DNA from 3 places in the Trichocoleus sp. FACHB-6 genome. Region 1 is predicted to be linked to each of the others. Evidence: predicted binding sites of a transcription regulator. Region 1 holds the regulator's gene; each other region holds the start of a gene.
What was found. The regulator NtcA, encoded in region 1, controls nitrogen genes in cyanobacteria. The targets are predictions, from matches to a motif close to TTTGTANNNNNNNNTACAAA.

Region 1 (10,717 bases):
TGATAAATAGCAGCAAATCTGCCTGTCGGGCAACTTGTCGCGCTAAGGTTTCGCGGGTTTCTCCGTCTACTTCGTCAATCCCCGGAGTGTCAATCAGCTGAATCTGGGAATTGCCCAGACTTGGCAGCGTGACTCGCAAAACTTCGGAATTACTTTGTGCTTCAGGCTCATTTTCCAGTTGCCAGCTGGCATCTTGATGAGTGCGGGTGACACCATGAAGAGGCCCGGTTTCAAACACGTTCTTACCCAATAAAGCATTGAGTACGGAAGATTTGCCCCTTCCCACCATGCCAAAGGCGGCAATTTGGACGAGTGACTGATCTAACTTGTCCAGCATCGTTGCCAAGTCCTCAATTTCGGACTCCAGTCCTGCCCGTTCTTGGGAAGTAAGATCCAAATTGCCTACCAGGTCTCGCAGGGCGTTTTGCGCCTTTTTGTAGTTCAGTTCTGCCTGGATATCATCAAAGCTGAAAATGGCGCTGTCTAATTCTTGATCCAAAGCGCTGTAGTTCAATTGTGGTGAAGGTGACTGGTTGGAATTTGGGGTTGCGTCAGATGTTGAACGAGTCAAAATTGCACCTACTGTCTTGCCTGGAGTTACTCTTCTTTCATCCTAGTCACTGCCCGTCGAGTCTGGCACTTTCCATGTCTAGGGGCGTATTTGCTTTTGAGTTTTGGCAAATGCAAGTCAGCTGTGAGAATGATGTTATCTACACGTGCGTAGCCATAAGTTTAGTATTGTTGCTGAAATTTTGGCATTTGAATCAGCTGAGTGATTGTGAGTTCTAAACGTTTACCTCAAACCACTGCCTACGTCCGAATTACCCAATTGTCCTGGCAACAGGGTTTTCTGAAAGGGGAAGTTACAGCGGCGCAGTATGAGTGGCAGTTCCATTGGTGTTTCCGACAGGGGGAGTTGTCGGTCTCACCTTCTTTGGGACGCGCCCTAATTCTGGAACCATTAGGGCGGTTTTTAGAGCAGAAGGATTATCAGTTGGAGCCTGGGGGAGACTATGCCTTTACTATCAGGGCAGAACTTTAGCCAGTGGTCCGTTGATGATTACCAATTCCTGATTCCCAGCCGTAGTGCTTAGTTATTAGTTGTTTGTATTTTTAGGTACCTTTCGATGAGGAGGATGGCGACAATATCATCAATTGGTCGGGGTGGTTCGCGCAATCCTTTGGGGATGAGGCTAGAAAGGCCTTTTGGGGGATACATTTGCCAGTAGCGATCGCGTGCTTCTAGAGTGCTGTAGCGCTCATCTACCATGACTATCGGCAACGATGCAGGTAATTCTGTCTGAAGTTTCTTTTTCCAGGTTTTGGCTGTAGTTTGATCGCCCATTACCAGAGTAGCGATCGCGAATTGTTCGCACAAGTTTTTGATGATTGCGATCGCTTCTGGTGCTGGCACCACCTGATGATAATCCAGTATCAGGTCAAGTCCCATCACGGCTATACCACACTTATCGCGCCCTGGATCGAAACCTAAAATCATTTTAATTGGGAATTAGGAATTGGCAATTGGGAATTGGGAATTGGGAATTGGGGATTACATACTAAAAATTACCTCTCCATTCTGCACGACTACCAAATTCAGTTTCAGCGGCCCTATGAGATATGTATCTTCTGCCACTACCGCCTTGAGATCGATAGGCTGCTTGAACTTTTTTAGCTTCTCAATAAAGCGAATCAGGCTGGTAATTCGACCGTCGCCTACCTGAATTGTATCGTTCAAAATTCCAGCTCGATTGGCTCGGAACTGAGATGCTCCCAAGAGCAGATCGATCTGCTGCCGGATTTGTTGGTCGTTCATAGTTGAAGGGTCGGCAGATGTTGCGGCGATGATATCACCACCACTGAACACAATTTTATTCACTGTCGCGTCTGCAAAGACTTGTACGTCTTTTTCGCCTTGGACGTAGTTGCCAGCCGAGAAAATTCGCACCAGGTAGGGGCGACCATCTTTAATTTGGTTAAGCAGTTGGTCTACCTGGGCTTGGGTAATTTGCACTACGCGCTCATTCACCATCTTGTTGTTATTGTTGTTACCAGGTCGCGTAGCTTTCATTGCTGTGCGATTTGCTTCTCGTAAAAGCTGATCTATAACCTGACGGGCGGCGGCGGGATCGACAATGCGGAAGACACCAAAAGCCAGAACTTGACCGCGCTGGAGCGCGACGTTACCTTGACGCAAGGCTTGATAGGATTGGTAATACTGTTCCAGGTCTGCTACTTCCTGCTCTAGGGCAGCTTGTTGTTTTTCTATTTCCTTGAGGCGAGTTTCGCGCTGGGCAATTACTTGATCTCGTGCGGAAATTTCCTCATCAAGTTGGGCGAGGGCTGTGTCTCGCTTGGCGATTTCTCGATCGCGTTGGTCAATGCTGTTTCTCAGGTTGGAAATTTTTTGATCAAGTTCCGCCAAGGCTTGGTCACGAATGGCAATTTCCCGATCGCGTTCTGTGATGGCTTGGTCAAGCTTGGCAATTTCGCGATCGCGTTGAGTAACTTGGCCCTTGAGTTGGGTAATTTGAGCCTTTACGCGATCGCGCTGCTTGATTAGTTCCTGACGTTCCCCTTGGAGTTGTTGAATTTCCGAACGTAGATTTACCGCTTGTCCAGAAACATTTTCCAGCTGTTGCTGGGTTTTCTCAAAGCTAGCCGCAACGCTTTTAAGTTCGCGCTCTGTCTTACTCAGTTGTGCCTCTGTCTGGGCTTGTCTGCCTAGTGCTGCCGCCAGAGACTTATTAATGGCATCCAGACGCTTCTGGGCGGCTTGCTGCTCGGTGCGGGCTAGTGAGAGTTCGTTTTCAGTTTGTTGTTTCTGGGCTGCAACTTTGGAGAGTTCGCTTTCAGTTTGTTGTTTCTGGGCTACAGTTTCGTCAAGCTCCCGACGAGCGGTTCTGAGTTTTCGCTGAATTTCATCAACTTGAAACACGCCTGTGCGTAACGGCTTGCTGGTGGCAAATAGGATCGTCAGGGTTGAGGCGGAAATCATCAAACCTGTAAGAATTGTAACTAAGACCGCAGTTTTCTTGGGACGCAGATTGAACAGACTCAGCCGCGCTTTTCCCACGCGAGTGCCAATGCGATCGCCCAAGGTGGCGATCGCACCACCCAATACCAAAATCGATAAAATTAAGACCAGCGCACTGGTGGCCATTTTCCAGCTTCAGCTATCACCTCTCAAGCTTAAGCATAAAGGCTTTTTTATGATAGACGCTGGTACTTCAACTATTGATTAACAAAAGCTGACAGTGCAAAAGATGTTTTAGGTGAACTGCTGGCTCAAAGCTACCGGGTTATGAACGGTAATTTTTTTCTTATTGATAGAAATCATTTTCTCGGAGCGTAAATCTCCCAGTAACCGGGTGACTGTAACTCTTGTGGAACCAATTGCTTCTGCGATCGCTTGGTGAGAAAGCTTCAGATCAACTGTAATTCCATTGGGGCCTGGAACGCCAAAATCTCGACAGAGAATCAACAAAAAACTCACCAATCGCGATCCCATATCCCGGTGCGCCAAAGTCTCAATCATCATCTCTGTTTGCAAGATCCGCGATGAAAGCCCCCGCAGCATCAACATCGACAATTCTGGATTATCCTTGAGCGCTTGCTCCACCTGTTCAATTGGTGCTGAAAGCAACTCCACAGGCGTAAATGCTACTGCGTGATAAAATCTGTCTGACCGATTCCCGGTAATCAACGACAGTACGCCAAAGACGCTGTTTTCTCGCAGCAGCGCCACTGTAATTTCTTCCCCAGCTTCGTACACGCGAGACAGCTTCACAGCTCCTTTGAGCAAAAAATATACCCGTTCAGCCGGGTCTCCGGGGAAAAAGATAGTTTTGCCCCGATCAAAGGTTTCCACCACTGGCGGAAACGCCCCACCTCCGATTTGACGGAACACAGCTGCTAACGGTCTATCTTGCGTCACTACCACTTCCTTTATCCTTATTGCTGCCCTAGAAACTCTTCTGGGAATTACAACCGACTGTGAGAAATTTCTGACTTTAGACACTGATAAACTGACTCTTAGGCAGTTTTTTGTGCTGCTTGATACATAATTTTAAAGTTCTTTTATCCTCCAAGTTTTTCCAAGTGCCTCAACCCCACGGCGCAAATCAGACTGTTAAGGAAAATGTCTATATCTTGACAATACCTGTTTGATAAGCTGGGATGCAGTTTGAGTCATGTTGAGTAAGCTTCGATCCGGACGCAAGCTATCTTAATTACCGCCCTAAATCGGATATTCTCTAATATTGCCTTCAAAATTGACATCATGCTAGATTTATCAGGAAAAAATGCCCTAGTTACTGGCATTGCCAACAACCGCTCAATCGCTTGGGGTATTGCCCAGCAGTTACACAAAGCTGGTGCAAATTTGGGAGTTACTTATCTACCAGACGACCGAGGACGCTTTGAGAAGAAAGTCGCCGAATTGGTAGAACCTCTCAACCCCAGTTTGTTTTTACCTTGCGATGTTCAGAATGATGACCAAATTCGTTCTACATTTGATGCCATCCGCGATAAGTGGGGCAGGCTAGATATTTTAATCCATTGTCTTGCTTTTGCCAACAAGGACGATTTATCAGGTGATTTTAGCAACACCACTCGCGCTGGCTTCACCCAAGCTTTGGAAATTAGCACCTACTCGTTAGTTCAACTGGCTGGGGCGGCGAAACCACTGATGACAGAAGGCGGCAGTATTGTCACGCTTACTTATTTGGGCGGCGTTAAGGTGATCCCCAATTACAATGTCATGGGCATTGCTAAGTCTGGCTTGGAAATGAGCGTGCGTTATCTAGCCTCGGAGATGGGGCCTGCTAATATTCGCGTGAATGCAATCTCAGCTGGGCCGATCCGCACTCTAGCATCATCGGCGGTGGGTGGCATTCTGGATATGATCCATCATGTTGAGGAAGTAGCACCACTGCGGCGAACTGTGACTCAGACAGAAGTAGGAAATGCTGCTAGTTTCTTGTGCAGCGACTTGGCAAGTGGGATTACGGGTCAGGTGCTGTATGTAGATGCTGGGTACGAGATTATGGGAATGTGATGTAGGGGCTGGGGATTGGGGACTGGGGAAAGAATCTAACTTACCCCATTCCCTAGCTCGATAGCATAGAATAATAAACTTACTTGTTTCTTGTTAGTGAGCATCTGCTATGCAGACAAGCGATCGCGTTTCCACCACTCCGCACCTTGAACAATTTTTATCACCTCGCACGGCTACGGTTGCACGTAAGACGGGCGAAACTGATGTCTTGGTGACAGTAAACTTAGACGGGAATGGGACTTGCAACGCCAATACGGGCATTCCCTTTTTGGATCATATGCTGCATCAAATTGCCTCTCACGGGCTGATTGATTTGGATGTAGCCGCGAAAGGGGATTTAGAAATTGATGACCACCACACCAACGAAGATGTGGGGATTACGTTGGGAATGGCGTTCGGGAAAGCACTAAGCGATCGCAAGGGAATTGTTCGCTTTGGTAATTTCCTCGCCCCCTTAGATGAGGCTTTGGTGCAGGTGGCGTTAGACTTTTCTGGTCGTCCTCACCTCAGCTATGGCTTACAAATTCCCACCCAGCGAGTCGGGACTTATGACACTCAGCTGGTGCGAGAATTTTTTGTAGCGGTGGTGAATCATAGCCAGATGACGCTGCACATCCGACAGTTGGATGGGATTAATTCGCACCACATTATCGAAGCGACCTTTAAGGCGTTTGCGCGTAGTCTTCGTATGGCTATGGAAATCGATCACCGTCGTGCTGGTACGATTCCCAGTTCCAAAGGGGTTTTGTAGGTTTTCAGGGGATAGTTCAGTTCGGGAGAATTAGCTTAGGTTGCGATCGCGCTTCGCAAGAGTGAACTTTCTCCTGCATCTACTGGGTATTACTTGAGGGGATTGGCAATATAGCCATACTTGTTGCCAATTTTTACTTTCGCCAACCCTTCAGAAAAAGGCAAAGCGCTATCAAATTGCGGCTGGATTACAAACTTTCCAGTTTTATCAACATAGCCCCACTTGCTGCCCCTTTTTACAGATACCAGCCCTTCAGAAAAGTCATAAGTGTTATTAAATTGCGGTGCAATCACAATGTTTCCCGCCTTGTCGATATAACCAATCTGATCTGCGATCGCTATCCCCGCTAGTCCTGTGTAAATGCTACCAGCCCAATGAAATTGGGGCGCAATCACGAAGTCTCCCGTCTTATCGATATAGCCCCATTTGTTGTCAATTGATATCGCCGCTAACCCTTCGGAAAAAGGTTTAGCTTCATCAAATTCTGGTGGAATTACGACCTTCCCTTGCGGATCAATATAGCCCCACTTTGCGCCAATTTTAAAAAGTGCTATTTCTTCGGAAAAAGATTCAGCCGAATCAAATTTCAGGGGGATTACGAACTTGCCACTCTTGTTGATATAGCCGTACTTACTGCCCATTTCTACCGCCGCCAGTCCTTGGGAAAACGGCTTAGCTTCATCAAATTGCAGTGGAATAACGATTTTCCCTGTCTTGTCGATATAGCCATACTTGCCGCCTATCTTTACTGCTGCCAGTCCTTGGGAAAACGACTCTGCTAAATCAAATTTCGGCTGGATTGTGAAGTTACCACTTTTATCAATATATCCCCATTTTCTGCCCATTCTTGCTGCTGCCAGCCCTTGCGAAAATGACTCTGATAGGGAAAATTGCGGTTGAATTACGAAGTTGCCACTTTTATCAATATATGCCCATTTCCCGTTTATTTTGACCGCTGCCAGCCCTTGCGAAAATTCATTAGCTGAATTAAATTTTAGCGGGATGGCTATTGGCGAATTAGTTATCCGTTCTATAGTTGCTCCAGACTTGTTTTGACCGATACGATAACCTAAAATAGATTCACAGCCAGAAATTTGAGTTACCGCTAATCCCAACAGAAAGAGGAGAGTAGGCTGAAGCAATTTGTTTTTATAATTGCGAATTGGCTGGTAGCGAAAAGCAAAAGTGATAACGACCATCGGGCTTTAAAGGTATGCCGAATCATTCACCTCAATTTTCACATACTCAGTAGATGAGATCGCACGTTAGTTGTAAATTTTAGCTCAAAAGAATATAGTCGGTAAGAAAAACCCGCACATCAAAAACCAGTTTTCTCTCTAGAAAACTGGTTTTTCACCATAAAAAAAAGGGCGCACGTAATGCGCCCAGATTTTTTATAATTTGTCAGAAGGTGTGCGAGGAGCAGTCAGCACATCCCAAGCTGCTTTGGCGGCTCCGGCTAAGCGATCGCCCAACGTTGACACTTCCTTAACAATAGATTCCCAGTTCTTTTCTGCATCCATCTGGATGAGTTTAAACGAGTAAGCAATTCTGTCGGGATCAAACAGCTTATCGTGTTCAATCTTTTCCCGTGCTTGACGCACCGCAGTTAGATAAGTATCGCGGGTGAACTCCGTAGCATTTTTTGTTTCTACCTGCGCCCGTTTTTTAATCGCCTCAATTAGTGCCTTTGTTTCATTCTTGACCTCATCGGACTCATGGGGCATATTTTCATTTACGAGGTCTTCCGTATCTTGACTAATTGATACGATGGCGGTTTCTGTAGTGTTTGGTGTTTCGGTATTCATGGATATTTCTCCTTTGATACTTTTAATTTTTGGTTGAGAATAAGAACGAATATCGTGCTTCATTCTTTATCCTCCCTTTAGCATCTAACACCTAACAAAGGACATTTCTTGCTCCAGCTTAAGCAACACTTGAATTCTTGCATCTGTCGAAGGGTGGGTGGAATGCAAATTACCCAAGAACTCGCCAGAAAAGGCATTGACAATTAAGAGGGGTTTAAACGGCGCTTACCATTCTGTATAGACTAGGCGCTTGACTAGCAGTAATCGGTTGGGCATTATAAGCTCCTAAGGGAATTTGGACTGAGTAATACCAACCTCCCAGAGTGGTCACACCAACTAAACCAACCCCCATCAATGCACCAGTCCAGCCACCAATTAGCCAGTAGCTGACCGTAATTAAGAGGGTGCTTAAGAGAGTCAATAAGGCAACGGTCTGGATTTGATTCATCCGCTTGCCTCCTTTGAAGGCAGTTGCTCAGATCAATCTCTATCTAAGCAATAACATTGTTGTAGTATGTTTGGCTTCAGTCTAGCGGTGTAATCGCAGAGGCTTTGTTACGAAAAGGCGACAACAAAGGTACGGGTTAACCAAGCTGAACGGAAAGGATGCTATCTTTAGACTTAACATTTTTTTTCTAAGGCGATGGGGTTCGCCAAAACTGCCTTCTGGTCATTGAGTCTTTTGACTAGAAAGCTGATGACTCCTACTTTCCTGGTTTGCTGCGGGAAAGTAGGGCTATGTAGCTAAACATTAGGAACTCCTGACTCCTACCCAACCAATATCTACAACAAATTGGTTTAGGAGTTGCGTAGCCTTAGAAAGTGCAATTTGGATTTTCTGGATGGGCTTTTTTGTCGGTCAAATTGCCCGTCGCTTAGGTGCAGTGCTGTTGAAAGTAGTTTTAGTAGTCATCATTGGCTACTCTGCCGCTCGTTTAATTTTATTATCAATTTATTACCGCTAGTGGCTTAGTTTTAGAAGAAATTGTTCGAGTCGCACCAGAGTATGAGGTTACAGAAATTGTTATGGAAAACGAGGGGATCAGCCTTGGGAACAGGTATTATATTGGTTGATTTTAGGGTAATACCACCAAAATCAACCATTAAAACACTTCTAAATTCTCTTAAAAATAGGCAATTTATAGATGGGTTGGGAAAATTTAATTAATCAAAGTCTGCAACTTTTGACTGTAGCACCTAACTTGGTGCTAGAGGTACTGCAACAGCCAACTATTCGCAATCCAATTGCAGTTAGTTTGGGAGCGATCGCAGGTGCTTTGAGCCGTTATTACTTGAGTCTTTGGTTGGCTGGGACTATGGGAGGAGGTTTTCCCTATGCCACTATGTTTATCAACCTCACGGGCTGTTTGGCAATGGGTTTCTTCTTCACTGTGGCTCTAGAGATACCCAGCATTCCGCCAGAAGTCCGCTTATTGGTAGCAGTGGGATTTTTAGGTTCGTACACTACCTTCTCAACTTATGAGTTAGACACTTTATTGCTGCTACGGAATGCCCACAGTAACAACTTCGCCCTTGGCAATCTTTCAGTTGCTGCTTTTTACTGGGCAGGTAGTGCTATCCTGGGCATAATCAGCATTCAGCTAGGCACCATTCTTGCCCGGTGGGGCAAATAAAGCAGCTACTTGCTTACCGCACAAAAATTTTTGTGCGATCGCTCAGTAGGCTTACTGGTAAAATTTTCCTTGGTCATGCAACGTCTGCTTTATTCCCATGTTGTTATGGGAGACACAGAAACTCACATAACCTCTTGTTGCCTAACGTCATAGACTAAATGCAGCAACCAACTTAGGACTGTAGAAAGAGGGTCTATCTTGACTGACAGCAATATTCCCCTCCAGACGATCTCACGTAGTGAACTCCGACAGCTCGTCCGAATGCAGCTTCAAGCGCTACTTGAAGCTGGCGACCTTCAGGCCGCAAAAGCAATACTCGTCCCGGTGCAGCCTGCGGACATTGCTGAAGCCATTGAAGGGTTGCCGGAAGCGATGCAAGCTATAGCTTTCCGGCTACTTTCCAAAGATGAGGCTATCGAAGTTTATGAATATCTCGACTCCAGCATCCAGCAGACGCTAATCGATGAATTAAAGCGGCAGGATGTTCTCGATATTGTCGATAGGATGTCGCCGGATGACCGGGCGCGGCTATTTGACGAATTGCCAGCTACAGTTGTGCGTCGTCTGTTGGAACAACTTAGCCCCACCGAACGCCAAGCCACGGCCCAGCTTTTGGGATATACGGCTGGAACTGCTGGGCGGTTGATGACACCAGAATATATTTCTTTGAAAGAAAGTTTTACCGTCGCGCAAACGCTGGATAGGATTCGCAATTTAGCGAATGTCACTGAAACGATTTATTACCTTTATGTCACTGATGCGGCGCGACGGCTGACAGGAATTTTATCATTGCGCGATTTGGTGACTACCCAGCCAAATCAAACGGTTGGGGAAATTATGACCCGCGATGTGATTTTCGTTCATACAGATACTGACCAGGAAGAAGTGGCGCGGTTGATTGGGCGCTATGACTTTCTGGCGGTGCCTGTGGTAGACAAGGAACAGCGTTTGGTGGGTATTGTCACTGTTGATGACGTAATTGATATTTTGGAGCAGGAAACGACGGAGGATATCTACAAGCTGGGTGGTGTACAGTCGGGGGGCGACAATTATTTCCAGACCGATTTATTGACAGTGGCTCGCAAGCGCGTTGTCTGGCTGTTTGTGTTACTGGTTACGAATACTGTCACGGGTACAATTATCAAGTCAGAAGAAGACCTTCTGCAAAAAGTGGTGGCGCTGGCGGCGTTTATTCCCTTGCTGACTGGTACTGGAGGCAATGTGGGGGCGCAGTCTTCAACTGTGGTGATTAGGGGAATGAATACAGACGAGATTCGTGCTATGGGGCCCCTACAGGTGATTGGGCGAGAAGCGATCGCAGGCGCAATGCTGGGAGTAATGTTAGGGTCTTTAGCAACGGTATGGGCTTACTGGCTGCTGCAAGGGGATTTGGCAGTGGCGATCGCTGTGGGGATCAGCTTAGTAGCTATCTCTATTTTAGCGTCTGTTGCTGGTTCCGGTCTGC
Region 2 (10,717 bases), on a different contig from region 1:
AATTAGGGCAAAAAAGATATAAAGTTCAAACCAAGGTTTCCCCAATATCTTGAAACCATTTTGCACAACATAAGTTGTGTATGCTCCCAGCATTATTAGCTCGCCGTGAGCTAAGTTTATGACACCCATCAGCCCAAATACAATGGCTAAACCCAGCGCCGCAATTAGTAAAACAGCACCGATGCTAATCCCGTTAAATATGGCATCTAACACTACTTGCAGCACTAGCTTTCTCCCAATTAATTGATTTGCATCGCCTTTGTTGCAGCTTACCTTTTTAGATAAGCAGGTGATAGGTATCTAACTTTACTTCTGGTAATTGGTAATAAACAATCAGCCTACTATACTCCTTACCATCCTAAAAAACTTACAGTTATTTCGACTACTGAATAGTTTTCCTTCGATGTACACCTACTACTTAAAATTGCAAAGTTTCATATAGCCTATTGCATAAAGCATATTATTCCAGATGCGAATTTTAGCAGGCAATACATAGCGACTAAACAATCGCATATTTCCATGAAAAACGAGCGCAATTACTAGCTATGTTTAAGTTTATTAGCTTTTTTAGCTGTCCTTTATCCTTTTACTGAAGACAATAGATAAGAATAAAGGACAACAAGCTAATAATTGGACAGCTTAGGCTTTATATTTACCGCCTTTCTTCAAATCAGTCCAGTCACAGGCATATCCCTTAGTTTCAGCAACAAACTGGTTCCAGGGAACAGGAGATACTGCTTTCGGTGTCTCGTAGACAATCTTAAATAGACCGTCATCCGCCACTTCACCAAGTCGCACAAACTTCGCTAAGTGATGGTTATTTTCCAGTGTCACTCTGCCTTCTGGAGCATCGAAGGTTTGACCTACAGCGGCCTTTTTAACCGCTTCTATATCGTCAGCCGTTTTTGCTTTCTCAACAGACTGCTTCCATAAATAAACAGCAATGTACGCTGCTTCCATCGGGTCATTTGTTACCCGGTCTGCTCCGTATTTTGCCTTAAAGGCTGCGACAAACTTTTTATTAGCAGGAGTGTCCACAGTTTGGAAATAATTCCAAGCAGCGTAATGACCTTTGAGATATTCTGTACCGATTGCTTTAACTTCTTCTTCGGCAATACTTACAGACATTACCGGATATTTATCTGGGTTCAATCCTGCACCTTGCATCTGCTTGAAGAAAGCGACGTTGCTATCACCATTAAGAGTATTAAAAATTACTCCGCCCTCTGGCAGTGCTGCTTTTATTTTGGTAATGATGGGCGTGACTTCTGTATTACCCAAAGGTAAGTAGTCTTCACCTGCGGTTTCGCCGCCTTTGGCTTTTAATTGCTCTTTAATGACGGTGTTAGCGGTGCGAGGGAAAACGTAGTCGGAGCCTATGAGGAAGAATCTTTTACCTTTATTTTGCAACAACCAATCAACCGCAGGCTCAATTTGTTGATTTGGGGCAGCGCCAGTGTAGAAGATATTATTAGAACACTCTTGTCCCTCGTATTGTACGGGATACCAGAGCATATGTTTTTTCTCTTCAAATACTGGCAGTACAGCTTTACGACTTGCAGAAGTCCAACACCCAAAAACGGTGACAACTTTATCTTGATCAATTAATTTTCTGGCTTTTTCTGCAAAAGTAGGCCAGTCGGAGGCACCATCTTCTTGAATAGGTTGAATTTGTTTGCCTAGTACGCCGCCAGCTTTATTAATCTCGTCAATTGCTAACATTTCGGCATCGACGACACTTTTTTCGCTAATTGCCATCGTACCGCTGAGGGAGTGTAAAATCCCGACTTTAATGGTGTCTCCTCCACCAGCAGCGGCCACGGTAGTCGCGCCGGGAGAGGGAGAAGCAGCTGTTGGACTGCTGGGATTAGTGGTGGAAGTCCCACTGCAAGCCTTGAGAAGAATACTGGTTCCTAGAGTGGCAGAACCGTATAGAAGAAATTTACGTCGCCCTAATCGCTTTGCCATACCAATACTGTACTCCTGGCTGAATCAGCCCAATGATAGAGAACATACACAGCTAAGGAGTGATATTAGAGCGATGATCTAGGAAAACATTGTAGTCTTGGATACAAAACGCTGATTTTTAACAATCATTGAAGGATAAGGTCAGGTTGCTGTTTGGGGAATTTCTCCCATATTCAAACGGATAAAGTTCAAAACAGCGTCTAATCCTTGCTGAGTCTTCAAATTTGTAAATATAAAGTGTTTTTCCCCGCGCATTCTCTTAGAATCTCGTTCCATGATGCCCAAATCAGCTCCCACTAGAGGGGCAAGGTCAATTTTGTTAATTACCAGCAAATCTGACTTGGTGATGCCAGGGCCTCCTTTGCGGGGAATTTTGTCACCTGCTGCAACATCAATTACGTAAATTGTCAAGTCTACGAGTTCGGGACTAAAGGTTGCAGCTAAGTTGTCGCCGCCACTTTCTAAAAATACTAGGTCTAAATCTGGAAACCGCTGTTCCATCTGTTCGATGGCGGCTATGTTCATGGAAGCGTCTTCGCGGATGGCGGTATGGGGACAGCCGCCAGTTTCTATGCCGAGGATGCGATCGCTTTCCAATGCTTGACTTTTCACTAAAAACTGTGCATCTTCCTGCGTATAAATATCATTGGTGACGACAGCAATGTGGTATCTCTGCCGCATGGCCTTACACATCGCCTCAACTAAGGCAGTTTTTCCCGAACCCACTGGCCCTGCTACGCCAACCCGAAATGCACTCATGGGATTGCTAATCGCTAATGGCTAATTACTAATCTTACGTTAACTGCGAAATAGTCGCGTGTACTGGGTTTCGTGTGCCATACTCGCCAGGGCTAATCCCCAGCCACAACTACCGAGATCGTCATCCTCTAAAGCTAAAATTTCATTGGCAGCATCACGTATAGTTGGATGCAGTTCAAAGAGTAGCTGTTGCCCAGCGGTTTGTCCCAGGGGAATCAGTTTCACTCCAGATGCGATCGCATTCGTGGCCCAACTGTGTAAATATCCCAACATTGCTTGCTTTAGCTCAATTTGCCACTCTTGCGCCGCGATACCGAATGCGATCGCATAATTACAAGGATTTCCCACAGCATCGGCCATTAACTGCACCTGCGGCTGTAGTTCCAGAAATAATTTCAAAAGCGATCGCCCCATCTGCCAACTTTGCTCTCGTAATTCTTGAGTTTCTTTAGCAGCAGATAACCAAGCATTCCAGTAACTTAAAGCCGCCAAATCGCCAGCTTCTGCACCTCGATAGGCGCGGATCGCTATCGCCGCCTCCAACCGAATTGCCCCATAGCGCAGTTCCTGCTTTAGCCAGTCTCCCAGATGCCGATTATCAATTACACCAGCCTCAACTAGCGTTTCCAAACCTTCGGAATAGCTATAGGCACCCACTGGTAATGCTGGACTAGCAAGCTGTAACAGACACAGTAAATTGCTCATTGAGGATTGGGGATTGGGAAATTGGGAATTGAGGAATTGGGGATTGAGGAATTGGGAATTGGGAAAAAGTCTTACCTAGTCCCCAATCCCCAGTCCCCAGTCCCCAGTCCCTTTTTAATGTCCGTAAGCACCTGGTTCAGGTTGAAAAGGTGCGATTTCCTCTCGTACCTCCACCCCTAGATGTTCCAGCATTGCCTGCAAAACTGGGTCAGGAGATAGTCTTAAATAGGTGAGAGCAATTTCTATCGGTACGTGCCGATTCCCCAGATGATAAGCCGCACGCAGCAAATCTAGGGGCTGTTTAGCTGTCACCGTGAGAACTGGTTCCGGTTTAGCAGCAATTCTCACTACAACATCACAGGTTTCAGATTGGAGGAGATCGTGATCGCGCAGCACCGTCCCTCTAGGTAAGCGTAGATACAAAGCTTCACCTGAAGGCGTTTCAAAGCGATAGCGGCTGCGGGTACGCTCCTCGGCTGTCAGAGCCAGAGTAAAACTAACTTCTACATCAGGCTCAGCACTCAAGCGTTGCGTTATATTTAGCATCGCTTAAAAAGGTAAAGACAAAAGAAAGAGATCCTCAAAGATCGCCCTTAGTTAGATTGCAGACGAAGCATTTCATTTTGAATCCGTGTTTGTAGATCCTTATCGCTCTGCGCTGCAATGGTAACTTGGTTGAATCGTTCATTTGTCAGACCATTGCTCTGGATAATCTTTTGCGACTGCTGACAATAATTTCTGGCAATTGCCTGAGCATTTTTAGGCAGCGATCGCAAAGTATTAGGTCTGCCGCAAATAATATTCGGAGGGCTGCCCACAAGTTTCTTAATGTCATTATAGGCAGATTGGCGACCAGGCTCCATCGCCAAGATAGCTCTGGCAACTTTAGTTACTTCCTCATTAGTAACATTAGAAGCTTGAGCGTATGCCACAGAATTAAACTCTACAGTATGGTAGCCCCCGGAGATACCCGGTGCGATTCCCAATAGCAGGCTTAGGGTGGCGAAAGTTCCCACACTTAGGCATTGGGATAAGACTCGATTCACGTAACGGCGGGAACAGAAGGAAGTCATCATGATCTAGTGCAGCCAAAAATAGGAAACTAAAGCAGTACGTGCATTACATTTTCTGAACTATTTTAAGGGTGAGAAGTTCCAGGTAGGGAGGAAGCATTTATAAATAATTTGCTAAATTTCACAGATGCACTTCCAGATCCCAGATGTAGGGCGCGTGAGTCCAAAGCTGTAACGCACGTTTATGGAGAGATATTTTAAGGGTTTTAGTGCGTTACGTTTCACTGATACACCAGGCAGAGTTCTATAACTTTAGTTTGTAGAGTCGAAAGGGGATCTGCGCCTCGCTTTAGACTAACGTCAAGATCCAGCAGTAAGGGTAATGTTAAACTAAGTTGCCGAATTGATAAGGGATTGACTTCTTTTCGCAGAATGTAAACTCGATTTGGGTTGCCTATCTCTACCGCAGTAGCGATCGCTCTTTCATCTCGCTCCCCATCCTCTATCATAAGTTTGACCCATAACCAGGTGCGAAATTGACCAATCAAAGTAGCTACAATCTTCAAAGCTGGTTCATTGCGACCGATCAAGTCAGCAACCAAACCGGAAGCTTTAGCCGCATTTCCCTGAATAATTGCCTCTGCCAACTTCAAGCTATTATGGGTGGTTGATGTTACCAGAGCAGCAATAACATCGACATCAAGTGCTTTTGCTTCTGTCCCAGCATAGCAATGTAACTTTTCCAGCTCATTCCAAAGCTGCCTGGTATCATTTCCCACAGACTGTGCTAAAAGTTCGGCACCAGCCTGAGTCAGTTTTACATCGACTTCTTGGGAAACTTGCCGCACTCGTTTTAGCAACTCTTCTGTTTTCCAAGGTGGAATGAGAGAAAATTCTCTAATCTCAGCATACTGTTGCAGCAACTTAGTGGATCTTAGACGACCATCAGGTTTAGTTCGCGTTGTCAGTAATAATACTGACAACTCAGGAATTACTGGTATAGTACGCTCCAACTCAGCCAGCAGGTCTTCAGAACATTGCTGGCATATAGTTGTATCAGTCAACCATACTAGACGCCCACTGCTAACCATAGGAGGGGTCATCGCCTGATTCAGTCCGATGATGGCAGCATTGGCTTGATCGGGGGAAATTTTGTCATAGTTAAAGCTAGCCCATTGCGGATCGACAAATCGATGCAAAAGGAGATTAACGGCTTTTTCCAAGGCAAAATCATCTTCTCCCCAGTAAAGGTAAATTGGCATTACAGCATCTTTTAAAAGAGCGAGGATATCAAAATTGGACGAGAGTTATCAAATTTATTTAAATCGAGTAGCCCGACTACCGCTACCTGCTACCTACCAGTCCCAAGTACAACATATACAGGAGTCTCCGAAGTTTAAGCCTGACGAATCTGGCGAAAGACAGCCAGTGCCTTTCCCAGGCTATACGGTAATCACGCCACCTTGGGGGGATGATTCGGAAAATTCTACGTTTTACGAAACCTTGAAGGTGTGCCAAGATCAACTATTGCAGCAGTTTGACTCCGGTTTCTTGGTACCAGTACCTCCGGAGAGCTTTCACTTAACTTTAGCGGATTTGATTTGGGACAGTGCTTACAGACACGCGAATCAGAAGCCAGCTTTTGAGGAACATTTGCGCTCTGCAATTGGTAAAATCTTTGAGCAGTCTAAGCCGTCAATCAGTTTAGGGCATCCTTTACGCTGGCAATTGCTGGGGTTGATAGTGATGCCTCGCGCGATCGCTGTGGGTTTACTACCCAAGGACGAGGAAACCTACGAAAGAATTTTGCAGTTTCGCCGCTTTATTTATCAAAATCCCGGTCTGATTGCTTTGAGGGTTGAACAGCAATACCGTTTTACTGCCCATATTACACTAGGATATTTTGGGAATATTTCACCAGATTTAGATCGCCAAGCTTTATGCAATAAGCTTTCGGAATTTAACGATCAATGGGTAGAAAATTACCAAGAACTCTTGGCACACCGCGCAGAACTTAGGAAGTTTGACGATATGACCCACTATTATCGTGGCCCTGACTGGCCTGTTTTAGAATTTTAAGTTGTCGGGGCGGGTTTTAAGATAACCTTAGCATTCGGCAACAGCAAATCCTCCTTAAACCCGCCCCTCAATGAGCCTTTTAAATCATCCTATTTTGGAGCAGAGTTTTGCAGTTATTGACCGAGAAATCGGCGAACATAACTTTAGCCCCGCTGAGTATGCCATTGTCCGGCGGGTGATTCACACTACTGCTGATTTTGAGTTTGCAACATTGATTCGATTTAGTCCTGGGGCAATTGAGAATGCGATTGCATCACTCCAGCGTCGTGTGCCTATTATCACAGACGTAGGCATGGTAAAACAGGGAGTTGCTGGGATGGTATCGAAAACTTTTGGCACCCCGCTAATTGCCGCAGTTGAAGAAGCACCCGTCCCACTTCCCGGTAAGACGCGCACCGAGACTGGTTTGATGCAATGCTTTGAGTTATTTCCCGACGCGATTTTTGCTATCGGGAATGCTCCCACAGCTTTACTAGCTCTTTGTGCTGAGTTGCCAAAAGCACCAGTACAACCAGCTTTGGTCATCGGCGTACCTGTGGGCTTTATCTCCGTGCTAGAGTCAAAAGCGGCACTCGCTAACACCCCCGTACCCCAAATTCGCATCGAAGGACGCAAGGGCGGTTCACCAGTAGCTGCTGCTATCGTTAATGCTCTGCTCATCTTAGCTTGGGAGGCTTATGAGAGTTAACGAACCACAGAGGCAAGAGAGACGCAGAGGGAAGCAATATAGGCTCTGTGTTTCTTTTTTTAGTTTTTGCCTCCCCCCTTTTGAAGGCGGGCAAGGGGGATCGCCTTTTGCTTTTCTATGACTGTACACGTTGTGGGAATTGGCTTGGATGGCACAGCAGGACTAACAGAAACTGTGCGGCAAATTGTGGATCGGGCGACGCTGCTAATTGGAAGCGATCGCCACCTCTGTTACTTTCCCCATCATCCAGCCCAACGTTTGCTACTAGGAGATTTAAAAGCAGCAATTGACAAAATTCGCAATTGCTTATATATTGCTTCAGAAATAATTGTGGTATTAGTCAGCGGCGATCCCCTATTTTTTGGATTGGGACGGCTGCTACTTGTAGAACTTCCAGCAGAACAATTAACTTTTTACCCGCATCTGAGTTCGATTCAACTGGCTTTCAATAAAATTAAAGTGCCTTGGCAGGATGCGCGGGTGATTAGCGCTCACGGGCGATCGCTTGATGAGTTAACTGTAGCACTGCAACAAGGCGTGGAGAAGATTGCGGTGCTGACAGATGGGACCAATACGCCAAATGCGATCGCACATCTGTTACTTGCCTTAGATTTACCCAGCAATTACCAATTCTGGGTATGTGAAAATCTCGGCGGTGTTGATGAACAGGTTCAATGTTTGGCGATAGACAGCCTGCTGGATAAAACTTTTGCACCCCTGAATGTGGTGGTATTATTACGTGTAGAGGCGGATGAATTGCCTCTAAATTTAGCATCTTTGCCGATGCTGGGATTACCAGATCGGAGTTTTTTGAGTTTTAGCGATCGCCCAGGTTTGATGACTAAGCGCGAAGTGCGTATTCTCGTATTAGGAGAAATAGCACTACAGCCAAAACAAATTATCTGGGATATCGGTGCCGGAACTGGATCGGTTTCTATCGAAATTGCCCGTTTGTTCCCCACATCGCGCGTGTATGCGATTGAGAAAACCTCTGCTGGCACCAGTTTAATCCAGAAAAATTGCGATCGCTTCCAAGTAGAAAACGTAATTTCTATTCATGGCGATGCACCAGAAGCTTTATCTCAACTTCCACCACCCAATCGCATCTTTATCGGTGGTAGCGGCGGCAATTTAACTGAAATTCTCGATACCTGTAATAATCATCTAACTTCTAATGGTGTTTTGGTGCTGGCACTAGCAACTTTAGAACATCTTAATACAGCTTTGGATTGGCTTTCCCGTCACAGTTGGGATTACCAGTTGTTGCAAGTGCAGCTATCACGTTCTGTACCGGTGGGAAACTTGACGCGGTTTTCGCCTCTTAATCCAGTGACGATTTTAACTGCAACTCGTTGAAGGCGCGATCGCTCATCCAGAAACTACTTCATCCAAGACTTGCTGGAATTCTTCCACAGAACCAATAAGAATCGCCTTTGTGAAAAGCGTTTTCAGCATGGACGGATCGTTTATCCCGTTAATCCTCTCGACAATAGAGTTTGGCACTTCTGGAAACCGCGTTTCCAAGACTGCGATCGCATCCTCTCGTGCCTTTTCCACCATCCCTTCCTGCTTTGCCAACCGCTCGATACTGGTTACGTAACGCATTCTAGTCGCCTCCTCATAACTTTTTACTACTGCTTTAAAACCTTGCGCCAACTCCTCTGGCAGCATCATCACCCAGTCGATAAACCGAAACAACTTTAGAATATCTTCTCGGCTATACTCCCGTTCGTACAGCCTTCTGACCAGGCTTAGTTTCCACTGTAAACGACTCTGTGGGTTTCGGTGCGTCGCTTTAGTCTTTAAATGCGCCATCACAATTACAGCAAAAGGATTAGTGCTTTGTTCTAGACTTTCCCACTGCGCCTCATAGTCCAAAAGTTTCGCTACGGGAAACTCTAAACTAACGCGACATCCGCCAAGTTGATAACCGTAGCTAGAAGGCCGCCAATTTTTCTCTTCGTCTGCCAAAATCGCTAAGCTGATGACTCGCTGTTTGTGGGGGTCATACAAGCGGTAATTGTATGTGTACATTCGTTCGGCAAACTTGCTGTCGTACTTACCTTGAACTTCCACATGAACCAATACCCAAGCTTCTTCGCCTCCCAGCAGCCAAACCTTTGCGACTTTATCTACCAAACGCCGCCCAATTTCTGCATCTGGTTCTAGCTGTTGCAGTTCTGTATCTAGAAATTCATAGGCTGGATCTCGCTGCCAGTCGATTTCGGCATAAACTAGGGGGAAAAAGAACTCCAAAAAGCTAGGAAAATATTCCTCTATGACTTCTTTCCAGGGACTATCGTAATCAGTAGATTGCTCGGTCATACGTTTTCAACTGCCGAAGCTGAATCATAAATTGTGGCTGACTTGCGATCGCTTCCCCCACAACTTCTTCTGATACCGATAATCTCAGACTTTGTTTGCTCTAGATTATTTCAGATTGTCGGTTCAGTTAAATAATACCCAGAGAAAGCCTCCAGTTCCTAATACACACAGAATTCCCATCCCCCCAGCTAAGGGTTTTTCTCCTAACCCAGTCATCCAAGCTGGAACTTTACCGGTGTAAGTAATCAACCCAACGGTATCCAAACTAGCTATAACCCAAATCCAACCCGCGTGTAGTCCCCAAGGCAAACCCAGACTACCACCATCACAAGCACGAGCTAATACTAATATCATCCCCATCAGCCACAATCCCGGCAGCTGGGGTAGAGTTTCTTGCTGTTCCCAAACCAAATGTAGCAGAGCAAAAATTAAGCTGGAAATTACTGCCGCTACCCAAACTGAATAATCTTGCTGGAGGGAAGTAAGCAAAAATCCCCGAAAAATTAACTCTTCAATTCCACTTACCAACAATCCTATTAATAGTGTCGGTAGCAGGATAGATCCCACTACCGATCCAATTTTGGGCGACTGGATCTCTGCCTCTGGAGAGCTTTGATCTTCTTCCCAGTGCCAATTTATCCAGCCTAAGGCTTTTTCTATGCCAAACACCGCCACAAGGCTTAGCACAGCCAAGCCCAAGCCTTGTCCCAGTGAAACTAAAACTGAAGCTTTCCAATCCAAGCCGTAATCTGAAAAAGGCACCCCCTCCACCAAAGAAGCACCCCACACAATCAGTGGGGCAATTAAGTAAAGCGAAGCTAATAACGGTAGCTTTTGCTCTACTGCCAATGGCTTAGGGGGTTGCCATTTCAGAAATTTTGCCAGAGGAATCGCCACTGGCAACCAAAGAACTAGCCAAACAAGGAAAAAAGCGATCGCTTTCCACACAGCGGCTGCCTCTGCAAGTAACGCCAGCAACCGCTTTATTTGGTCAAAAATAACCATTGTCAAGACAGCTTTCATTGGCACAAGCTTAACATCTTAACGAAAGCGAAAACACTGCCTTGTATACTTTCGGAGGGCGATCATAAACCCACGCAGCTACTATGCAATAGCCCTCCGATGTATTAGCAAAACACTAGACAATCCCCTTTAAGGAAAGCCAGTTAATTTTCTTTCA
Region 3 (10,717 bases), on a different contig from region 1:
ATACCCCTACTACTGTTGGGTTACGTGGCGAGTTTCAGCACCAAACTCTCGGACACTTGCGCCAGTGAAGTCGGGAAAGCTTACGGTAAACGCACATTTCTGATCACCACTTTACAACCCGTGGCGCGGGGAACTGAAGGGGCGGTATCTTTAGAGGGGACTTTAGCTGGGATAGTGGCATCGGCAGCGATCGCGTTCGTTGGCTGGGGCGTTGGTACAATTGACCTGTTGGGTGTGCTTTTGTGTGTGTTGGCGGCGTTTATTGCTACCAATTTAGAAAGTGTAATTGGTGCCACATTGCAAAGTCGCCTAGAATGGCTTACCAACGAATTAGTGAATGTAATCAATACATTGATCGGCGCGATCGCGGCTATATTATTAGCCTTAGCTGTGTCTGCTGGAATGGGTTGAGGGTGCGATCGCTTTGTTTCCTGATTGTAGAAATTACTTAGATAAATGTCTGCAATTGTAAAGGCTGTATAAAGCGACGTATGAAGATTAGTTAAAGCTGACTAATAAGCTTGTCATCCTCCACAAGAAAGAAATAAATAGAGTAATCACCAGTCTTATTACTTTCAGGAGGGGATGGTCATGCCAGCAGATTATGCCGGAAACTCATTTAATCAAGCCAGAAATATCAACCTCACTACCAGTGTCACTCCCTACAGGGACTTTGTGGGTGCCGCCGATCCCTTGGACTACTACAAATTCACTCTCAGTGGTCGCAGCAGCTTGTTCCTTACCCTTGGTAGACTGAGCGCTGATGCCAATGTTCAACTGTTCAACAGCAGCAATCCGAATCAGGCGATCGCTAGTTCAACTCGAAGAGGTAGTTATCGAGAATACATCGGTGCCACTCTAGATGCAGGCACCTACTTCGTCAAAGTTTATCGGCAAAGTGGCGATAGTTACTACAACCTGAGAATGTCTGCCAATCCTGCCACTCCCATCAATACCGCACCCGTCATTGGACTGCCAACTGGAACCGTATCTTATACTGAGAACGGACCAGGAGCGTTAATTGGGGCGGGGGCAACGGTTACTGATACCACCTCCCCCAACTTCGACACTGGCACCCTAAACGTAAGTTTAAGCCCAGTCTCTAACGCTTCTGATATCTTAGGGATTCGCAACCAAGGTACAGCTATTGGTCAGATTGGAGTATCGGGTAGTACGATCACCTACGGAGGAACTGTTATTGGTACTTATAGCGGTGGACTTACTTCTTTTTCCGTCAATTTTAATAGTAATGCCACTGCTACTGCTGCCCAAGCCTTAGTGCAAAACATCACTTATCAGAATAGCTACGACGATCAATCCAACCTTAACCGTACTGTCAGCTTTACGATGACTGATGGTGACGGTGGTACGAGTGCGACGGTAAGTAGAGGCATCACTATAATCCCAGTGAACGATGCGCCTGTAATAACTGTACCTGGTGCCAAAACTGTAGATGAAGACACCGATTTAACAATTACAGGGATCAGTATCGGCGATCGCGATGCTGGCAGTAACCCCGTGCGAGTCACTTTATCAGCCAGCCAAGGTAGACTAACCTTTGGCTCCACAAATGGACTTACCTTTGGCCCAGCAGGAGGAAACGGCAGCTCTACCATGACCTTCACTGGGACGCTAGCAGCCATTAACACAGCTTTTAGCAATCTTACCTACCGAGGCAACACTAACTACTTCGGTGCTGACAGCATTAACATCAGTGTTAATGACCAGGGTAATACAGGTGGTGCTGCTTTGAGCGATAGTAAAACACTGGCGCTGACAGTAAATTCCGTTCCCGATACCTACACCCTCTACAATGGAACGAGTACGCCGGATACCCAAGGCTATCTAGCTTTTGGAACTCAAGGCTTACCTCCCTTTGTTCCTGCTGGCACTCAAACAGCCCTCGCTGGCGGTGGGGTCAACTTAAATAGCACTTCAAATAACCTGGTTCCGGCTGGCTATAGCAACTACAGAGAAGTCTCACCTGCTACTTTGGTCAATCCATTATTCCCCACCCTTGACCGAAATAGTGGCTATACCATCAGTTTCCAGGTGAAGATTAACAGCGAAGCTCACACCAGCGATGATAACAACGACGGAAAACAAGACCGGGCAGGTTTCAGCATCACTACCATCAGCAGCGACGGACAGAAGGGCATCGAGCTTGGCTTCTGGAATAATGAAATTTGGGCGCAGGATGGTGGAGCTAATGTACCTGTAGGTAGTGCTAATCGAACACTTTTCACTCACAGTGAGGGAGTTTTGAGGTCAACAACCAGCATGACCAAGTACGATCTCAGAGTCCAAGGGAACAATTACCAGCTTCTCGTCAATGGTTCCCAAATCTTGACAGGCGCACTCCGCGACTACACAGCCTTCGATCATACCAGAACGATCGCTGGCCCCTTGCCTTACGATCCTTATGAGACACCTAACTTCCTGTTCTTGGGTGACAATACCACTTCTGCACGCGCTAATGTTGACATACGATCTATCGCGATCGCTACCGCCTAAAAAATAACTCTGTGGTTCTAGAAACTCGGTTTCTTCCTTGAAGCCGGGTTTCTGTGGACTGTGGTTCTTTGATTAGAAGATAATAGATGTGGAAAACCTATTTCATTATGGGATTCATAGCATCGGCAGCTTTTGTAAACGTTGATGACACAAAAGCGCGATCGCGATCGGGGCAACTACACTAGACTTGGTTGGGAATCCCAGCAAGTACGGAATAATTTAACCAGACATTGTATAAGTTCTGGACATCTACTTACCTTCGTTACTTCATGGAAGCAGCCTTTTTGATCGTTGATGACCAGCCCGTAACCCTTGGGCAAGCTCTAAAATATTTACAATCCTCTGGAAAACTCAATACTTTCATCGGCGAAATCCTCCGCCAGCACGTAATAGAGCAAGAATTGCAAACACTCCAAGTGCAACCGAGTTCCGCAGCAATTGAGCAAGCAGTGATTGATTTTCGCTTGCAGCGCGGTTTAACTGACCCCAAGAGTTTCCAAGAATGGCTAACTCAAAACGGTACAGACTATGCAAGTTTTCACAATCAAGTTAGTTCCGGCTTTAAGCTAGCAAAGCTTAAAGCGACGATTGCAGAGCCAAAACTACAAGAATATTTTATCGAACGTAAAATTTTTTTAGATCGGGTGGTACTCTCTCGCCTTGTTGTGGATAAACAAGAATTGGCGGAGGAGTTACATAGCCAAATTGAGGAAGGAACCAGCTTTGAGCAACTAGCCAAAGAGTATTCTCTCACCGACGACCGCATTGTGAATGGCATGATGGGGCCAGTCAGTCGAGGAACGCTACCGGATATACTCAGAGCAGCTGTTGATACAGCCAGTCCTGGCGAGTTAGTCGGGCCGTTAGAACTGGAACAAACTTGGGCTTTGTTTCGAGTTGAACAGTTTCTGCCAGCCTCGTTAGAAGATGGTCAGCTAAAGGAAGCACTACAAAATGAACTTTTTGAGCAATGGCTAGCAGCGAAAATTCAAAAACTAACGGTCAAGCTGCAAGTAAGTTGATAATTGTCGATCAATCTCAGAACTTGCCTTGGGATGCGCCACCTCTAAGCTTGCTTTCTCCTGAAGAGCAAGCGCAATTTAAAACTCAATCCGAGACACGTCGCTACACTCTGGGGGAAAAAATTTGGTCTACGGAGAGTCCCGGCGACCAGTTTTTTATTGTGTCTGGGAAGGTGCGTTTGCGGGAAGAAGGCGCTGCTAAGCCTTTGGCAACTCTGGAAGCAGGGGATTGGTTCGGTGACTTGCAGAAGCTTTCCGGGCTTTTCAAGGCGGTAGCAGCCAGCAAAGAAGTGATAGTAGTGCGTTGGGATGCTTCGCTGTGGAGTGAGTTTTCATCGCCAGAAATTGATAGTTTCTGGCAGCAGGAAGGTAGCGCAGACATCTTGCCTGTGTTGGATGCCACAGTAGAAAATGAGCGACGCGCCCCGATACAAAATTATCCCTTTGTTTCCAGTCTCAATACAGCAGCTGCTTGTTTAACAATGGTGGCGCAGCAGCTGGAAAACCCTGCCCCCCTGGAGTGGGTGCAGCGCCAGTTGCGGGGACAACGCCCTCGAAATCTAGTGGAAGCTGGAGAAAAAATGGGGCTGGTGCTACGACGGGTGATAGTTTCTTTTGAAGAGTTGCGAAAGCTAACTTTGCCAGCGTTGCTGCACTGGGAACAGGAAAGCTGGGTTGTGGTGTACGAGGTGAGAGGCGATCGCTTAATTATCGCTAATCCCCTCAATCCCAGTCAAATTTGCGAGAGCATTCCTCTGTCTGCGGTGGAAACTGCTTGGGATGGGCAACTTTGGCAAGTTGAACCGATCCAAAAGCAGGATAAATTTAACCTTAGTTGGTTTTTACCTGCGGTTTGGCGCTATCGGGGATTATTGTCTGAGGTGCTGTTTGCCTCTTTCACGTTGCAGTTATTGGGTTTAGCTACACCATTAATTACGCAAGTAGTGATTGATAAGGTGATGGTGCAGGAGAGTTTGCCGACTTTGGATGTAATGGCGATCGCTCTGTTGTCTGTTGCTATATTTGAAGCAGTTTTAGGCATTTTGCGTCTATTCATCTTCACCCACACCGCACGCCGTCTAGACCTCAGCTTATCAGCGCAGTTGTTCCGTCACCTGATGCGGCTACCTTTGGCTTATTTTGAGTCGCGCCGGGTGGGAGACACGGTGGCGCGGGTACAGGAACTGGAAAATATCCGCCAGTTTCTCACTGGTACGGCGATGACTGTGATTTTAGACAGCATCTTTGCCGTGGTGTATTTGACATTGATGTTTTACTACAACGTCAAACTCACCTTTGTGGCGCTGGCGGTGATTCCCCTATTTGCCATTTTGTCAATAGTTGCCACGCCGATTTTGCGAAACTGGCTGAACGAAACCTTTAACCGCAGTGCGGACAGTCAATCCTTTCTCGTCGAGACGGTGACGGGGATTCACGCTGTGAAGGCTCATGCGGCGGAGAGAACAACACGCGATCGCTGGGAAGGATTATTTGCCCGTTTCATCCGCACCGGATTTAAAGCTTCCACCACCTCCAATATTAGCAACAATATCGGCGACTTTCTCACCAACTTTTCCAACCTACTAATCCTCTGGTTTGGAGCTACCCTAGTCATCAGTCAGAAGCTCACAATCGGTCAGCTAGTCGCCTTTCAAATGCTTTCCGGTAGGATGACCGGACCACTTTTACGTTTAGTACAACTCTGGCAAAACCTGCAACAAGTTCTGCTATCTGTAGACAGAATTGGAGATATTCTCAACGTCGCCCCCGAAGCCGAACCAGGTTCCGGTTTAGTTTTACCGACCCTAAAAGGTCAAGTCACCTTTGACCAAGTTTTCTTCCGCTACCATGCTAATCAAGAACCAATTTTACGCGGAATTTCCTTCAAAGTTCAGCCAGGAATGTTTGTTGGAATTGTCGGTAGAAGTGGCTCAGGAAAAAGTACCCTTTCTAAACTTTTGCAGCGACTTTACAGCGTTGAATCAGGGCGCATTCTTATCGATGGATTTGATATTAAAAGTGCTGATTTATCATCTCTGCGGCAACAAATTAGTGTAGTTCTCCAAGAAGATTTTCTCTTCAACGGTTCCATCTTAGAAAACATCACTTTGGGCAATCCAGATATCACCGCCGAACAAGTTGTAGAAGCCGCTCGATTAGCAGCCGCCCACGACTTCATTAGCGAACTACCTCAAGGTTACGAAAACCCTGTCGGAGAGCGCGGTACAGCCTTGTCTGGAGGACAGCGGCAAAGAATTTCTTTAGCTCGTCTTTTCCATTCGCAAGCCCCGATTTTAATTCTCGACGAAGCCACTAGCGCCCTTGATAGTGAAACTGAGCAACAAGTTCTACAAAACATCCAGAAGGTTTCGCAAAATCGCACAGTATTTATGATTGCTCACCGCTTTGAACCACTCAAGCGAGCAGATTTAATATTGGTACTGGAAAAAGGCGTTTTAATGGAACAAGGAAACCACTCGGAACTGATGCAAAAGAAAGGATTGTATTACTCACTCTATCAGCGCCAACAATCAACTGTTTAAGCTAGTAGGCTGGGTTGAGGAAATAAATCCGACACTCCTAAAATTTTAACTCACTCTATCAGCGCTATATTAACCTAATAAAAATTAGATTAGGGCGCTATGGATTCTTAAATATAAGTTTCACCATATCAGGCAAGTAAAGTGCTTTAGGAAGGGGATTATGAATTGAGGAAAATACTAGCGATTCTTCTGTTCCCTAGCCCGTCGTGAATCCCCTCCTTTCTAGCCCTCTGTTACTGTTTATTAACGCGACTGAGCAACCATAAAGAAACAATAACTCCGGCAACGTGGGCGGTAATCGTATGGGTATTTGCCAGCACTACAAAGATATCCAATGGTTGAATGAGCCGATTAATAAATTGAGGATCGTAGATTGCCACACCACCCTGAGCCTGAGAAAGAGACTTTGCCAATAGAGTGCCAGTAATCGCTTCTGCCCCTACAACCGCCAGCAGTAGCCCTACCAAACTCACGGTTAATCCAAATCTTAAAACTTTAATCGCATCTGCCTTCTTAGGGCGCAGGTTAGGATTAGAATCTTTTAAATGTAAGCCTAAACGGGTGTATCGAAAAGCCTGATAAATGCTGAAATAAAGCACTAAAAGGCCGCAAACAGCAAAAAATATACTGCCCCCAGTCCCCGGATTACTGGCACCACCCCCGCCAGCACGGGGTCCGGCAGATGGGATAGCAAACAAAAAAATCAGGGTGGAGACAACAGATAGCACTAACTGAACCCAAAAGCCTATCCAGCCTGTTATGCGGAAAGCACTGGCAATCCGTTGTATAGCTGAAGGAACGGGAGGAGAGTCAAACTTTTCTTGCATGGCTTGATTTTAAGGCGGCTTGATTCCGGATGTCTCTAAACAAAAGGTGTTGTGTTGAACAAGTAGCGATCGCTCTTTGGTTTTAGAGTAATCTCTCTGGTCAACAAAATACAAAGATGTTTAAACTCTGGAGAACTTTTAAGTGAACCTCGCCGTCACTCTGTCAAGAGCAGGCACCCGAATCACTTTGTGATTAAACGCCTGCCTTTTTCAAGAGCAGCCCAATCGAATTGGAAGCAGCATTATGAAGTTTCTGCAACCGACTCTTAGGCAGCATTTAGTTTCCGCCACTTACGCCATTGCTTTGGTGTGCAGTTTGGTGGTCTACCAAGGTGCCTTTACTCCAAAACCGCTTTCTGTGGTTCAGAAGCACTTTCGCGCGATCGCCACTGAAGATCCAGAGCTTACAGTCACTCAATACAGTGACAATGCCATTCTAATCCGATCCTATGGCGCGCTGGATGAAGTTTATCAGGGTCAGTCAATCTACCCAGCCTGGGAGGAATTTTTTTCAAAGTACCACATTCAAGACTTCCAGGTTGTCAAAAAACATCTTTCTGGCGACGAGCTGGCATTTGGCAAACAAACCAATCGCGTAATCGAAGCCCAGATCGCGATCGCTGCCAAGTCTAACCACGGAACTCCTGTAGTGCTGTCAATTTCCTACAAAGTCCAATTCGATAAGAATGGTAAAATCACCCATGAACTCTGGCAGGTCAACCCAGAACTGAGTGTCTAAAATTAATGGTATCGTTCAGTCTTTTTGTGAGATAAAAGCACTAAAGCAACGAACTATCTACGTCTATAAGGGTGCATACAAGGGTGCAAGGGTGAGAAACGCGCTGATTGACGGGTGAATTTTCCGGGTTGATAAAAGCATCGTTAGTTTGGGGAAACATATCCCATTCCAAATTGTTTGGCTGGGGAGCTTAATGAGTTATGCACATGAAATTTGAGGATATATATCAGTTTTTTCAAGACCCTCCTCCCACTTATCTCAACAAGGAACTAGCGGTGTGTTATGTCCTTTGGGTCTTGTTGGGTGGGGAATCTTACGGGACAGAACTCATCGGACGACTTGAGAGTGAATATCCAACCTATCGACTCTCTGATACCGTCCTTTACAGCGCCCTAAAATTCCTAGAAGACCAAGCTGCCATCACTGGTTATTGGAAAAAAGTGGAAGGGCGAGGAAGACCGCGCCGGATGTATCAAATTCGCCCAGAGTGCCGGGATCAAGCTCTAGACCTTGCCCGTCTTTGGGACGACTATACGATGAGGGGGGATAAACAAGCAATCTGAAGAAAGTGCCAAATATTGGCGATAGGCGATACGCTATAGGCTATTGCCTATTTCTCATTGGCTGAAAGCTAGAAATCCGTGAATACGACTGTTTTATCCTCAACGTTTTTGTTAACACTGTTGTTGGCAGTTGGTCTATTTTTCTTTATTCGAGCCTCCGCAAAAGACCGAACCCAACAAGTACAACTCATTACAGAGCAATCCGAAGAATCCCTTCTAGCTCAATTGCAGCAGTATTTTGACAATCGGGCCTATCAGGTTGCTGCCGTGGATGCGGCGCAAAATCAAGTTACATTTCAGGGATTTGTCCGCCCTAGCTGGTTTTTGGCTATTTTCCTGAGCCTGCTAGCCTTTTGTGGCTTCCTGTGTTTAGCACTTGTTTTAGCGATGCTTTTTCCCAATCTGGCTAAAGTTTTTCTTGGTTTAGTTCTCCTATCGCCAGCAGCTGGAGTATTTTACTGGAAAAAAGCTGGTCGCAAGGAGCAGGTATCTCTCAAGCTGGAAGCCTTAGCAAGTGAAGCCACTGGAACCAAAAGCCTAATTACTGTCACTGCCCATCGTGATGAACTGGCGGCTTTGCAAGAGGCGCTGCAATTAAAGCCTGTGATTGAATAATCTATATTAACCAAGGGTTGGAAAGGGGAAGGATGAGCAAAAAGAGTAAAAGGAAAAAAGCGCCCCAAATAAAGGATGTAGCTTTGCTTCTCCGAATCTTAGAGACCAGATCGGAAAAAGTGAAGAATTCTTTTTTGTATGAGAGCCTTTTGCTTTTTGCTTTTTTACTTCATCCCTCAGCCTTTCCACGTCTCAGTTGCTACGAACAGCCGCAACTGTAGGCGTTTGGGCGCTATTGTCCATTATCCTGAGACTGGGGAACAGAAAATGGTTTTCTTCCACATATTGAGCGCCAAACAATCCTTTTTCTGCCCAGAAGTACCGATCTGTGGTGTGTTCGTTCCGCTTTACGAGTAGCAAAGCAGGTGGAAGTATTCCCTCGGTTTGAATAAACCTTCTCGCAGCCGTGACCGGTTTATCTTCGCCGCTTTCGATACTAAACTGAGGCACGTGTTCTAGAATTCTCCGTCCTTCCTGCCGACGGCGACTTTTACGCTTACGTCTTCTAGCCAACGTCATTACCTCCTATTTATATTTGACAGTTGTAATGATAGATACAAAAACCGTCGCAAGTATATCGGTTTGAGTTCAAAATATCAACTGCTTTTCATAGACTGATACAAATCAAGCAGAAGTTTAGAGATTCAAATAAAACAAAAGCAACTGGGGAATAGAGGCTCTATAAGCTACCTTGCGCCCCTTAAACTTTAGCTTAACCCTAAAATTCGCTTAATTACCTTGTTTATGGGAAAATTTAGGTAGTCGAAAACATCTGTCAAACTGAGATAATACCGGAAAAAATATAAATTTATTAACAAAGGTTAAAAAAAATTGACAAATTTGCACGCCTTTTGGCTCTTGCACCAGTTGCACCCAGGCGCGACATCATAGAAAGAAAGCGAGATCGGGATAATTCTACTCGGTGAAGCCGTTAAACATCGAAACAAAGGCGAATGTGTTTATGCCTACCAGTTCAGAATTCGTTGCTCTGTGCCAATCGCAGGTGGCACTGTTAACTCAAGGGCTGGGTGCTGCCTTGAGCGTCGTGTATTTGACCGAAGAACTGGTAGATGGTGTCCCAGCTAAGCTAAGACCAATTGTGGCTTACCCGCCGACAGCGAGGTCGTGGGAAACGGAGCGGGCTTTGGTCGCACCTTCTAAGGGGTCGATGGAATCTATTCCTCGGTTACGAGAAGCTTCCCGGCTGATGATTGCCCAAGAGTCGGCTCATACGCCCCAGAAGGGCGCGGATGAGGGTATAGTGCGGTCGCCCGATACCGATCATGCTATAAGCGGTTCCTCTCGTCAAATCGTACTACCCCTGATTCATGAGGGTGTGGTGATGGGGTTTTTACTAACAGCGCGGGAAGACAGACCTTGGAACGAAGGAGAACGAGCGGCAATTGAACGCATTGCTGGGACGCTGGCGATCGCTTGTTTTCTAGATCAACGCTCTGAATGGTTCGAGCAGCAGTTAAGTAAGCAACAGCGTCTTGGGGAGCAACAGCGCGACCTTTTAGACGATCTTGTACACCAATTTCGCAATCCCTTAACAGCTTTGCGGACGTTTGGCAAATTGCTCGTCAGAAGACTGCGACCGGGAGATGCTAACCGGGAAGTTGCTAACAGCATCGTGCGTGAAAGCGATCGCTTGCAAGAATTGCTCTTGCAGTTCGATCGAGCAGTTGCTATGAATCAAGAAGAGCTAGAACCAAGTTATACACTGCCGTTAGCGTCGGTGCCAATTGCGCCTTCTTGCCCATTACCTGCATCCCACTCCCTACTTCCCGATTCAGCGCTGACGTTGGAATCTTGCTCGGTAGCGGAAGTTTTGTCACCGCTTTTAGTTAACGCAAAAGCGATCGCCTCTGAGAGAAATCTGACTTTACTTTCC

Region 2: the regulator NtcA is predicted to act here: its motif matches at 2,057-2,076, upstream of urtA (urea ABC transporter substrate-binding protein).
Region 3: the regulator NtcA is predicted to act here: its motif matches at 9,365-9,384, upstream of H6F66_RS14880 (DUF3155 domain-containing protein).

Annotation. Positions count from the first base shown of each region.
Region 1 covers NZ_JACJOY010000023.1:30,824-41,540, forward strand. Annotated here, with positions in the region: gene H6F66_RS04295 (GTP-binding protein) at 1-514, opposite strand, end outside; gene H6F66_RS04300 (DUF3146 family protein) at 779-1,042, shown strand; gene H6F66_RS04305 (pre-16S rRNA-processing nuclease YqgF) at 1,091-1,498, opposite strand; gene H6F66_RS04310 (DUF3084 domain-containing protein) at 1,553-3,163, opposite strand; gene ntcA (global nitrogen regulator NtcA) at 3,272-3,943, opposite strand; gene fabI (enoyl-ACP reductase FabI) at 4,283-5,059, shown strand; gene hisB (imidazoleglycerol-phosphate dehydratase HisB) at 5,169-5,810, shown strand; gene H6F66_RS04330 (WG repeat-containing protein) at 5,900-7,009, opposite strand; gene H6F66_RS04335 (hypothetical protein) at 7,205-7,618, opposite strand; gene H6F66_RS04340 (hypothetical protein) at 7,833-8,066, opposite strand; fluoride riboswitch at 8,249-8,332, shown strand; gene H6F66_RS28740 (hypothetical protein) at 8,461-8,583, shown strand; gene crcB (fluoride efflux transporter CrcB) at 8,764-9,252, shown strand; gene mgtE (magnesium transporter) at 9,451-10,717, shown strand, end outside.
Region 2 covers NZ_JACJOY010000024.1:14,439-25,155, forward strand. Annotated here, with positions in the region: gene urtB (urea ABC transporter permease subunit UrtB) at 1-225, opposite strand, end outside; gene urtA (urea ABC transporter substrate-binding protein) at 640-1,968, opposite strand; gene ureG (urease accessory protein UreG) at 2,110-2,727, opposite strand; gene H6F66_RS04480 (urease accessory protein UreF) at 2,767-3,432, opposite strand; gene ureE (urease accessory protein UreE) at 3,547-3,978, opposite strand; gene H6F66_RS04490 (DUF4168 domain-containing protein) at 4,026-4,508, opposite strand; gene holA (DNA polymerase III subunit delta) at 4,727-5,707, opposite strand; gene H6F66_RS04500 (DUF1868 domain-containing protein) at 5,742-6,524, shown strand; gene H6F66_RS04505 (cobalt-precorrin-8X methylmutase) at 6,595-7,212, shown strand; gene cbiE (precorrin-6y C5,15-methyltransferase (decarboxylating) subunit CbiE) at 7,330-8,568, shown strand; gene H6F66_RS04515 (transposase) at 8,581-9,537, opposite strand; gene H6F66_RS04520 (type II CAAX endopeptidase family protein) at 9,661-10,560, opposite strand.
Region 3 covers NZ_JACJOY010000077.1:73,012-83,728, reverse strand. Annotated here, with positions in the region: gene H6F66_RS14920 (TIGR00297 family protein) at 1-411, shown strand, start outside; gene H6F66_RS14915 (pre-peptidase C-terminal domain-containing protein) at 592-2,514, shown strand; gene H6F66_RS14910 (peptidylprolyl isomerase) at 2,784-3,536, shown strand; gene H6F66_RS14905 (peptidase domain-containing ABC transporter) at 3,485-6,079, shown strand; gene H6F66_RS14900 (DUF3611 family protein) at 6,313-6,906, opposite strand; gene H6F66_RS14895 (hypothetical protein) at 7,151-7,645, shown strand; gene H6F66_RS14890 (PadR family transcriptional regulator) at 7,852-8,208, shown strand; gene H6F66_RS14885 (cofactor assembly of complex C subunit B) at 8,287-8,823, shown strand; gene H6F66_RS14880 (DUF3155 domain-containing protein) at 9,016-9,336, opposite strand; gene H6F66_RS14875 (GAF domain-containing sensor histidine kinase) at 9,785-10,717, shown strand, end outside.